One region of the Micrococcus cohnii genome, then DNA from elsewhere that is predicted to be linked to it. Evidence: predicted binding sites of a transcription regulator. Region 1 holds the regulator's gene; the other holds the start of a gene.
What was found. Region 1 encodes LexA, which represses DNA repair genes until DNA is damaged. Its sites were predicted from a motif close to TCGAACANNTGTTCGA; they were not measured.

Region 1 (4,420 bases):
TGATCGCGGACACCATTCCGCGGCCGAACGTGCTGATGCACCTGCTGATTCCGTTCACGCGCGGCGACGTCGTGGCGCGGCTGCATTCGCCGGACGCCGAGATCCTCTCGGAGACCTACGAGGAGGGCGGCACGCGCCTCGAGGTGCTCGTGCGCCCGGACATCGCCGCGGACCTCGAGCCCTTCCGCGTCGAGGACGATCTCGGCCTCGGACGTGAGGTCCCCGAGCCAGGAGGCAGATCGGCATGAGCACGGACGCGGCGGCCCCGCGCACGGACCGGGAACGGGAGGCGCTCGCCCTGCTGGAGTCCGCGGTGCGCGCCACGGGCGGCCAGCACCGAGCGGGCCAGCACCGCATGGTGCTCGAGGTGGCCCGGGCGCTCGAATCGCGTCGGCACCTGCTGGTGCAGGCCGGCACGGGCACGGGCAAGTCGCTCGCCTACCTCATCCCGGCCCTGCAGCATGCGATGGACCAGGAGGATCCGGTCGTCGTGGCCACGGCGACACTCGCACTGCAGGCGCAGATCATGCGCCGCGACGCACCGCGTCTGGTTGAGGCGCTGCGGGACGAGCTGCCGCGCGAGCCCGTGGTCGCGCTGGTCAAGGGGCGTGCGAACTACCTGTGTCGGCACAAGCTCGACGGCGGATACCCGGGCGACGAGGACGCCGAGACCCTGTTCACCACGGCCGATGACGGCGCCGTGGTGGACACGGTCGCGGACGGCGAGTCCGGGCCGTCGACTCCGCTGGGCCGAGAGGTGATGGCCCTGCGTTCGTGGGCAGAGACGACGGACACCGGTGACCGTGACGACCTGGAGCGCCCCGTCTCCGATCGAGCGTGGCGGCAGGTGTCGGTCTCGGCGGTCGACTGTCTCGGTGCGTCGACGTGCCCGGTCGCCGAGGAGTGCTTCTCCGAGCGGGCCCGGGCCGAGGCCGCCGATGCGGACGTCGTGGTGACCAACCACGCGATGCTGGCGTTGTCTGCCTTCGAGGGGCTGGCCGTGCTGCCCGAGTACTCTGCGGTGATCGTCGACGAGGCCCACGAGCTGCAGGACCGGGTCACCGGCGCCGTGACCGGCGTGCTCTCCGGCTCCATCGTGCTCGGGGCGGCCACATCGCTGCGGCGGCACGCGGCGGTCGCGGTCGAGGATCTCGTTTCGGCTGCTGCCGGCCTGGACGCCGCGTTCACGTCCGCGCCGTCGGGGCTGCTGCACGGGGGCGTTGACGAGGCGCAGGAGGCCGCGCTGAACGCCGTGCTCGCGGCGGCGCGCCAGTGCGTGTCCGATCTGGGCGGCGGGAAGGACGCCCAGGACGACGGCGGACGTCAGATGGCCCGCTCCCGGGTGATCGATGTGCTCGAGGTGACCGAGCGGATCCTCGCGGCCCGACCCGAGGCGGACTTCCCCGAGGTCGTGTGGGCGACGCGCCCGGGGCATTTCGAGCCGGGCACCGGGTGGGTTCCCGGCGATGAGGCTGATCCGCCACAGATCTACGTCGCACCGCTGTCGGTCGCCGGCAAGCTGCGCGAGGGTCTGTTCGGCCGCGCGACCACGGTGCTGACCTCGGCGACGTTGACGGTCGGCACGGGGGAGCGCCGGTTCGAGGCGGTGGCCGGTGACGTCGGCCTCAGCGGTCCCGATGCCCCGAGGTACACCGTGCTCGATGTGGGCAGTCCGTTCGACTACCCGCGGCAGGGTGTGCTCTACGTGGCCCGTCATCTGCCCAAACCGGGTCGCTTCGCCTCCGAGGAGTCGCTCGACGAACTCGAACGCATCCTGCAGGCCAGCGGCGGTGGCGTGCTCGGGCTGTTCTCATCGAAGCGAGCCGCCGAGGACGCGGCGGAGGCCATGCGGCAGCGGCTCGGGACCGAGCAGGAGATCCTGTGCCAGGGCGACGGAACGCTCTCCGCCCTGGTGTCCCGGTTCGCCCAGGAACCCGACACCTCGCTGTTCGGCACGATGAGCCTGTGGCAGGGCGTGGACGTCCCCGGCCCGTCGCTGCGGTGCGTGGTGATCGACCGGATCCCGTTCCCGCGTCCGGACGAGCCGCTCTCCGCCGCGCGCACCCGGGACGTCGCCCGGCGCGGCGGCAACGGGTTCATGGCTGTGTCGGCCACGCACGCCGCGATCCGTCTGGCCCAGGGCGTCGGTCGGCTCATCCGCTCGGTGGATGATCGGGGCGTCGTGGCGGTGCTGGACTCGCGCCTGGCGACCGAGCGCTACGGCGGGTTTCTCACCTCCGCCCTGCCGGACTTCTGGCGCACGACGGACCCGGCCGTCGTGTCCGGCGTGCTGCAGCGGCTGCACGCGAGCACCTGAGCTGAGCGCGGGCAAGAATGCGATGCCGCCCGTCGCCGCGGCAGTGAGCGGGTTCAGAGAGAGCGCAGCACCGTGACGACGCGACCCATGATGGTCGCGTGGTCGCCCATGATCGGTTCGTAGGCGGTGTTCTGCGGGAGCAGCCAGGTGTGGCCGTCGCGCTGCCGGAAGGTCTTGACCGTGGCCTCGTCGTCGAGCAGCGCGGCCACGACGTCACCGTTGGCGGCGGTGCTCTGCCGGCGCACGACCACCCAGTCGCCGTCACAGATCGCCGCGTCGACCATCGAGTCACCCGAGACTCGGAGCATGAACAGCTCGCCCTCGCCGGTCAGACGGCGCGGTAGCGGCATCACGTCCTCCACCTGCTGTTCGGCGAGGATCGGCCCGCCGGCGGCGATGCGGCCCACCCAGGGGACCGGCACCGAGTCCGCATCGTCCAGACCGGTGTGCCAGGTGGGCAGGGCCACCACCTCGGCGGCGTCGTCGCCGGGGCCCGAGCGGTCCGCGACGGACTGTGCCTCGGCCTCGGGCGGGCGGGGGGTCTCGGCGGCCGGCCGACCGGCCGCGGTGAGTGGGGTTCCGTCCGCGTCGAGCAACACCTCAAGCGCGCGGGGTCGGCCTGGATCTCGGCGGATGTAGCCGAATCGCTCGAGGCGGCTGAGCTGATGCTTGACCGAGGAGAGGGAGCCGAGCCCGGCCGCGTCACCGATCTCGCGCATGGACGGCGGGTACCCCTTGGCGGCGATCGACGACCGGATCGTTTCGAGGACCGCTGCCTGACGCGGGCTCAGAGCCGGGGTGTGGTCGGCGGCGTCGGGAGTCTCGTGCGGGGCCATGCGGTGTCCAATCGTCCTGCGGGGGCGTGGGTCATCCTGCGTGCCCGTGGCGGGCGGGGACGGGCCGGCCGGGGCTGCGCGGCAGACCTGGCCGTCTCGCGCCGTCCTTAACGTCTCGGGTGCGCCTGATGATCTGGGCCCTGCACGCGGCGCGCAGGGCGTCGGTCAAGCCCGCCGGAGCGGACGTGGTCGATGCCACGACGGTAGCTGACGGCACCGCTGGATTCAAAGATATGTTCGAAGAATCCATGGCGTGTCTCGAACGTGTGTGCTAGAAATGGGATCGAACGAATCGAACACCTGTTCGAATCATGCGCGTCCTCGCGGAGGGCTCCCCGCGACCTCCGGGTCGGGACAAGCGGAGTCCGGCGGGCGCGCACGGAGGGAAAGGCAGTCATCATGACGATCACTCACACCGCCGACATCACCGCTCTTGCCGCCCGTCTGCCGCGTCGTCTCGACCGGCCGACGAGCTCGGGGCGGAACGCCGTGCGCCTGAACCGGCGCGGCCGCTTCGTGCTGCGTGGGCTGCCGCTCATGCTTGCCATGGCCGCCCTCACGGCGTTCGCCCTGTCCGCGCTGAACATCGGGTTCTCGCCCGCAGCGGTCTCCGCCGCCGGATCGGGGGCCGAGCTCGAGAAGGTCGTGGTCTCTCCGGGGGACACACTGTGGGAGGTGGCCGCCGAGGCGGACCCGGACGCGGACCGGTACACCACCATGGAGCGCATCGCGCAGCTGAATGAGCTCGAGGGCGCCGAGCTGCAGCCGGGGACCGAGCTGTTCGTCCCGGCTGGCCGCTGACGTCTCGTCGTGACTTGTGGGTGTCGCCCGCTGCGCGGATTCCTACACTGACGCCATGGATGCACAGGCCACGAAGGCGGCACAGGCCGGGCAGTCGCCGACCGCGAACACACCGAACGACCCGGCATGTGCCGTGACGGTGCACAACGACGGCGGCGTGGCCCCGCTCGACCGGGTACGGCTCAGCGACCTGCCGTTACGGCAGGCCCTGCGCGGTCGCACGCCGTACGGAGCACCGCAGCTCGACGTGTCGGTGCGGCTCAACACCAATGAGAACACCCACCCCGTCCCGCCGGGCGTGGCTGAGGCCATCGCGCAGGCCGTGGGCGACATCGCCACGGGGCTCAACCGGTATCCGGACCGCGAGTTCACCGCGTTGCGCGAGGCGCTGGCCGACTATCTCGGGCACGGGCTCACTGCGGAGGCGGTCTGGGCCGCCAACGGCTCGAACGAGGTGCTGCAGCAG
Region 2 (4,420 bases), 370 kb from region 1:
CGTCGCCAGCGCAGGCCTCGCATCGCCCGCCCTTGATGTTGAAGGAGAACCGGCCGGGCTGGTAGCCGCGCACCTTGGCCTCGGGCGTCTCCGCGAAGAGCTTGCGGATCGCATCGAACACGCCGGTGTAGGTCGCCGGGTTCGAACGCGGGGTGCGCCCGATCGGGCTCTGGTCCACGTGCACCACCTTGTCGAGCTGGTCCACGCCCTCGACGGTGCGGTGCCGTCCCGGCACGTGCTTGGCCCCGTTGAGACGATTGGCGAGCACCTTGTACAGGATCTCGTTGATCAGCGTGGACTTGCCCGAGCCGGAGACGCCCGTGACCGCGGTGAACACGCCCAGGGGGATCGTCGCGGTCACGTCCTTGAGGTTGTTCTCCCGGGCGCCGCGCACGCGCAGCACACGCTGCGGGTCGACCGGTCGGCGGGCTGCGGGAACCTCGATGCGCCGCCGGCCGGCGAGGTAGTCGCCCGTGATCGACCGGGTGTTGGCGCGCAGGTCCTCGAGGGAGCCGGAATGAACGACCTCTCCCCCGCGCTCGCCGGCGTTCGGGCCGATGTCGACGATCCAGTCGGCTTCGGCGATCGTGTCCTCGTCGTGCTCGACGACGATGAGCGTGTTGCCCAGGTCTCGCAGCCGCAGCAGGGTCTCGATGAGTCGACGGTTGTCGCGCTGATGCAGGCCGATCGAGGGCTCGTCCAGCACGTACAGCACGCCGACCAGGCCCGAGCCGATCTGCGTGGCCAGTCGGATCCGCTGCGCCTCGCCGCCGGAGAGCGTGCCCGCCGAGCGTTCCAGGTTCAGGTATTCCAGGCCCACGTCGAGCAGGAACGTCAGGCGGGCCAGCAGCTCCTTGAGGACCTGGTCGGCGATCTGCCGCTGCCGGTCGTCCAGGTCCAGGCCCGCGAAGAAGTCACGAGCCTCGCGCAGCGGCAGGGCGGTCGCCTCGGCGATCGAACGCCCTTCGACGAGCACGTTGAGCACCGTCGGGTTCAGCCGGGCCCCGTGGCAGGCCGGGCACGGGATCTGACGCATGAACGACTCGTAGCGCTCACGGGCCGAGTCCGACTCGGTCTCCAGGTGTTTGCGCGCCACGTAGGGCACGACGCCCTCGAAGCCGGTCGTGTAGCGGCGCTCGCGGCCGAACCGGTTGCGGAACGAGACCTCGACCTTGAAGTCCTTGCCGTGCAGCACGGCGTGCCGGACCGTGTCCGGCAGCTCCTTCCACGGCGTGTCCATGCGAAAGCCCAGGTCGGCGGCGAGGCCCTCGAGCACCCGCTCCCAGTACTGAGAGGTGGACTTGCCCAGCGACCACGGGGCGATCGCGCCGTCGGCCAGGGAGGCCTCGTCATTGGGCACCACGAGATCCTCATCGACCTGCAGACGCGAGCCGATTCCCGTGCACTCGGGGCACGCACCGAACGGGTTGTTGAAGGAGAACGAGCGCGGCTCGATCTCGTCGACCGTCTGCTCGTGACCGTTGGGGCAGGAGAGCTTCTCGGAGAACTGCCGGTAGCGTGGCCGCCCCTCGGCATCGCGCCCGGAGAGCTCGGCGGTGTTCTTCTTGCCCTTCTCCTCGACGACCTCGATGTCCACGAAATCGACGACGACCAGCCCCTCGGCCAGACGCAGGGCCGTCTCCACCGAGTCGGTCAGACGCTGGCGGATGCCCTCCTTCATGGCCAGGCGGTCGACCACGACGGCGATCGTGTGCTTGACCTGCTTCTTCAGCGACGGCGGGTCGGAGAGCTGGACGAGTTCACCGTCGACGACCGCGCGGGAGAAGCCCTGGGCGGCCAACGAGGAGAACAGATCCACGAACTCGCCCTTGCGACCGCGCACCACGGGGGCCAGCACCTGGAACCGGGTGCGCTCGGGCAGCCGCAACAGCTGGTCGACGATCTGCTGCGGGGTCTGCCGGTCGACGGGCTCGCCGCAGTCCGCACAGTGGGGCACGCCGACCCGCGCCCACAGCAGACGCATGTAGTCGTAGATCTCCGTGATGGTGCCGACCGTGGAACGCGGGTTGCGGTTCGTGGACTTCTGGTCGATCGACACCGCCGGAGACAGGCCCTCGATGAAGTCGACGGCGGGCTTGTCCACGCGTCCCAGGAACATGCGCGCGTAGGAGGACAGGGACTCGACGTAGCGGCGCTGACCCTCGGCGAAGATCGTGTCGAAGGCCAGGGAGGACTTGCCCGAGCCGGACAGGCCCGTGAAGACGACCATCGAGTCACGAGGCAGCGAGACGTCGACGTTCTTCAGATTGTGCTCGCGCGCGCCCTGCACGACGATCCGGTCGGGCTCCACGGACGCGGCGGACGCGGTGCCGGCCGGTCCGGATGCGAGGCCGTGCGCGGCGGGGGCGGTGGGGTTCGCAGACGTGTTCGACACCCGGCCAGTGTAGGCGTCCGACGTCCGCTGTGCCCTCCCGGACGCTCGTGCGTAGACTTCCCCGCATGTCCCGATCCACCGACGTCCGTCTGCTCCACGACCTGCCCGCCGTCACCGTGCGGGCCTGCTCCGTGTCCGAGATGGACAACAACGTGTACCTGCTCACCTCCACGACGACGGGGGCACAGGTGCTGATCGACGCGGCCGACGACCTCGAGGCGGTGCGCGGCCTGCTCTCCTCCGCCGCGGCGGACACCCCCTGCCACACCCGGCTCGACGCAATCGTGACCACGCACCGGCACTGGGACCACGTCCGAGCGCTCGCGGAGCTGGCCGCCGAGCACGACGCGGTGCTCTACGCCGGGGCCGAGGACGCGGACGCGATCGCCGAGCAGACCGGCGTCGAGATCGACGCTCGCCTGGAGCACGCCGACACCGTCGGTGTGGCCGGGATTCTGCTCGACGTGGTCGGGCTACGCGGCCACACCCCCGGGTCGATCGCCGTGGTCTACGAACCGGGGCCGGACGAGGCTCCCGTGGTGTTCACGGGCGACTCCCTCTTCCCCGGCGGCGTCGGCAACACGGACCAGGACCCCGAGCGCTTCACGAGCCTGATCGACGACGTCGAAGCACGCCTGTTCGACGTGTACGCCGACGACACCCACGTGCATCCCGGCCACGGGGCGTCCACGACTCTGGGCGCGCAGCGGCCGCAGCTGCCGGCCTGGCGCGAACGCGGCTGGTGACCTCCGGGCGGCCCTGAGCCTCAGACGCGTCGGCGGGGGAACTCGAACAGCCAACGCACCCGCGGGTACAGCAACACGAACACGACGCCCGTGCCCAGGCCGGCGGCGAAGAGCACCGCGACGCCCGCGATCCCCTCGGGCATCCACTCGACCCGCCGCAGCAGCCGGATCACCGAATAGTGCGCCACGAAGAGCACGAGCGAGTGCCGTCCTGCCGCGCCGAGCCAGCGCATCGGCGGCGTCTCGGGCAGACGGCCGAACAGCCACAGCACGCTGAGCACTCCGATGACGGCGGCCGTGGCTGTGAGCACGGTGTGGTCCTCGGGATGGCCACCGGCCCGCACCGCGATCCCGGCCCAGAGCAGCGTGAAGGCCACGGGCAGGACCATGACGGGCCACGGAATGCGGTTCCACGACTCGCGCCAGCGGGCGAGCCCGGCACCGACGAAGAAGAACCCGCCGTACCAGGTGATGCGGTCGACGACGAGCAGCCACTCGTTCCCCTGCGGCTCGATCAGCATGCCGGCCGCGAACAGGCCGAGAGCGGTCACCGCCGGTGGGACGGGCCTCAGCACCAGCCCGAGGACGTAGCCGACGAAAATGACGGTGAGGAACCAGGTGTGGGTGCCGTTGAGCCACCACGTCGGCTGCGTGGCGTACTCGATCCCGAACGCGGGGATCATCGCGGCGGTCCACACGAGCCAGGGCCAGGCGATCTTGCGCAGCTTGCCGGCCAGGTAGGCCCGCGGGGGTCGGCGCAGCGAGACGACCAGCAGCATGCCCGAGAGCACGAGCAGCCCGGGCATGCGGAACGCGCCGACGGCGTCGTTGACGACGCCGACGATCGGCGAGGGCCGCAGCCCGGTGTTCACCAGTGCCGTCTGCGCGTGCATGAGCACGACGAGCAGGACGGCGAGACCGCGGAGCGCGTCCATCCAGAGCAGACGGGGACGCGGCGCGGTGGGGCGCGGGTCGGGCGGGGCGGAGGCGGGCATTCCCACACCCTACGGTCCACGAGGGTTCTCACCCGCAGCCACGCGGTCGGTTCCGCCCTGGCTCAGTCGGGGCGATGCCCCACGACGAACAGTCGGCTGAAACCGTAGAGCGTCTGTTCACCGCCTGAGACCACGGGCGGATACGCCTCGCGCAGACGGCGCCGGTACTCCTGGTGGAACCGCTCGCGCAGATCGGTCCCCTGTGCCGCGTCGTGCCGGGCGAGGGCGTCGAGGCTGGGTCTCAGGGCCGCGCCGGCCGTCCACGAGGCGACCGGGTCCGGTCC

Region 2: a site for LexA is predicted at 2,377-2,392, ahead of uvrA (excinuclease ABC subunit UvrA). Genes of this name have one in related genera too.

Annotation. Positions count from the first base shown of each region.
Region 1 is NZ_JACHNA010000001.1:400,960-405,379, forward strand. Features, by position in the region: gene hflX (GTPase HflX) at 1-248, shown strand, start outside; gene HDA30_RS01875 (ATP-dependent DNA helicase) at 245-2,317, shown strand; gene lexA (transcriptional repressor LexA) at 2,371-3,153, opposite strand; gene HDA30_RS01885 (LysM peptidoglycan-binding domain-containing protein) at 3,553-3,954, shown strand; gene HDA30_RS01890 (histidinol-phosphate transaminase) at 4,010-4,420, shown strand, end outside.
Region 2 is NZ_JACHNA010000001.1:773,645-778,064, reverse strand. Features, by position in the region: gene uvrA (excinuclease ABC subunit UvrA) at 1-2,311, opposite strand, end outside; gene HDA30_RS03640 (MBL fold metallo-hydrolase) at 2,461-3,141, shown strand; gene HDA30_RS03635 (acyltransferase family protein) at 3,162-4,136, opposite strand; gene HDA30_RS03630 (methyltransferase domain-containing protein) at 4,199-4,420, opposite strand, start outside.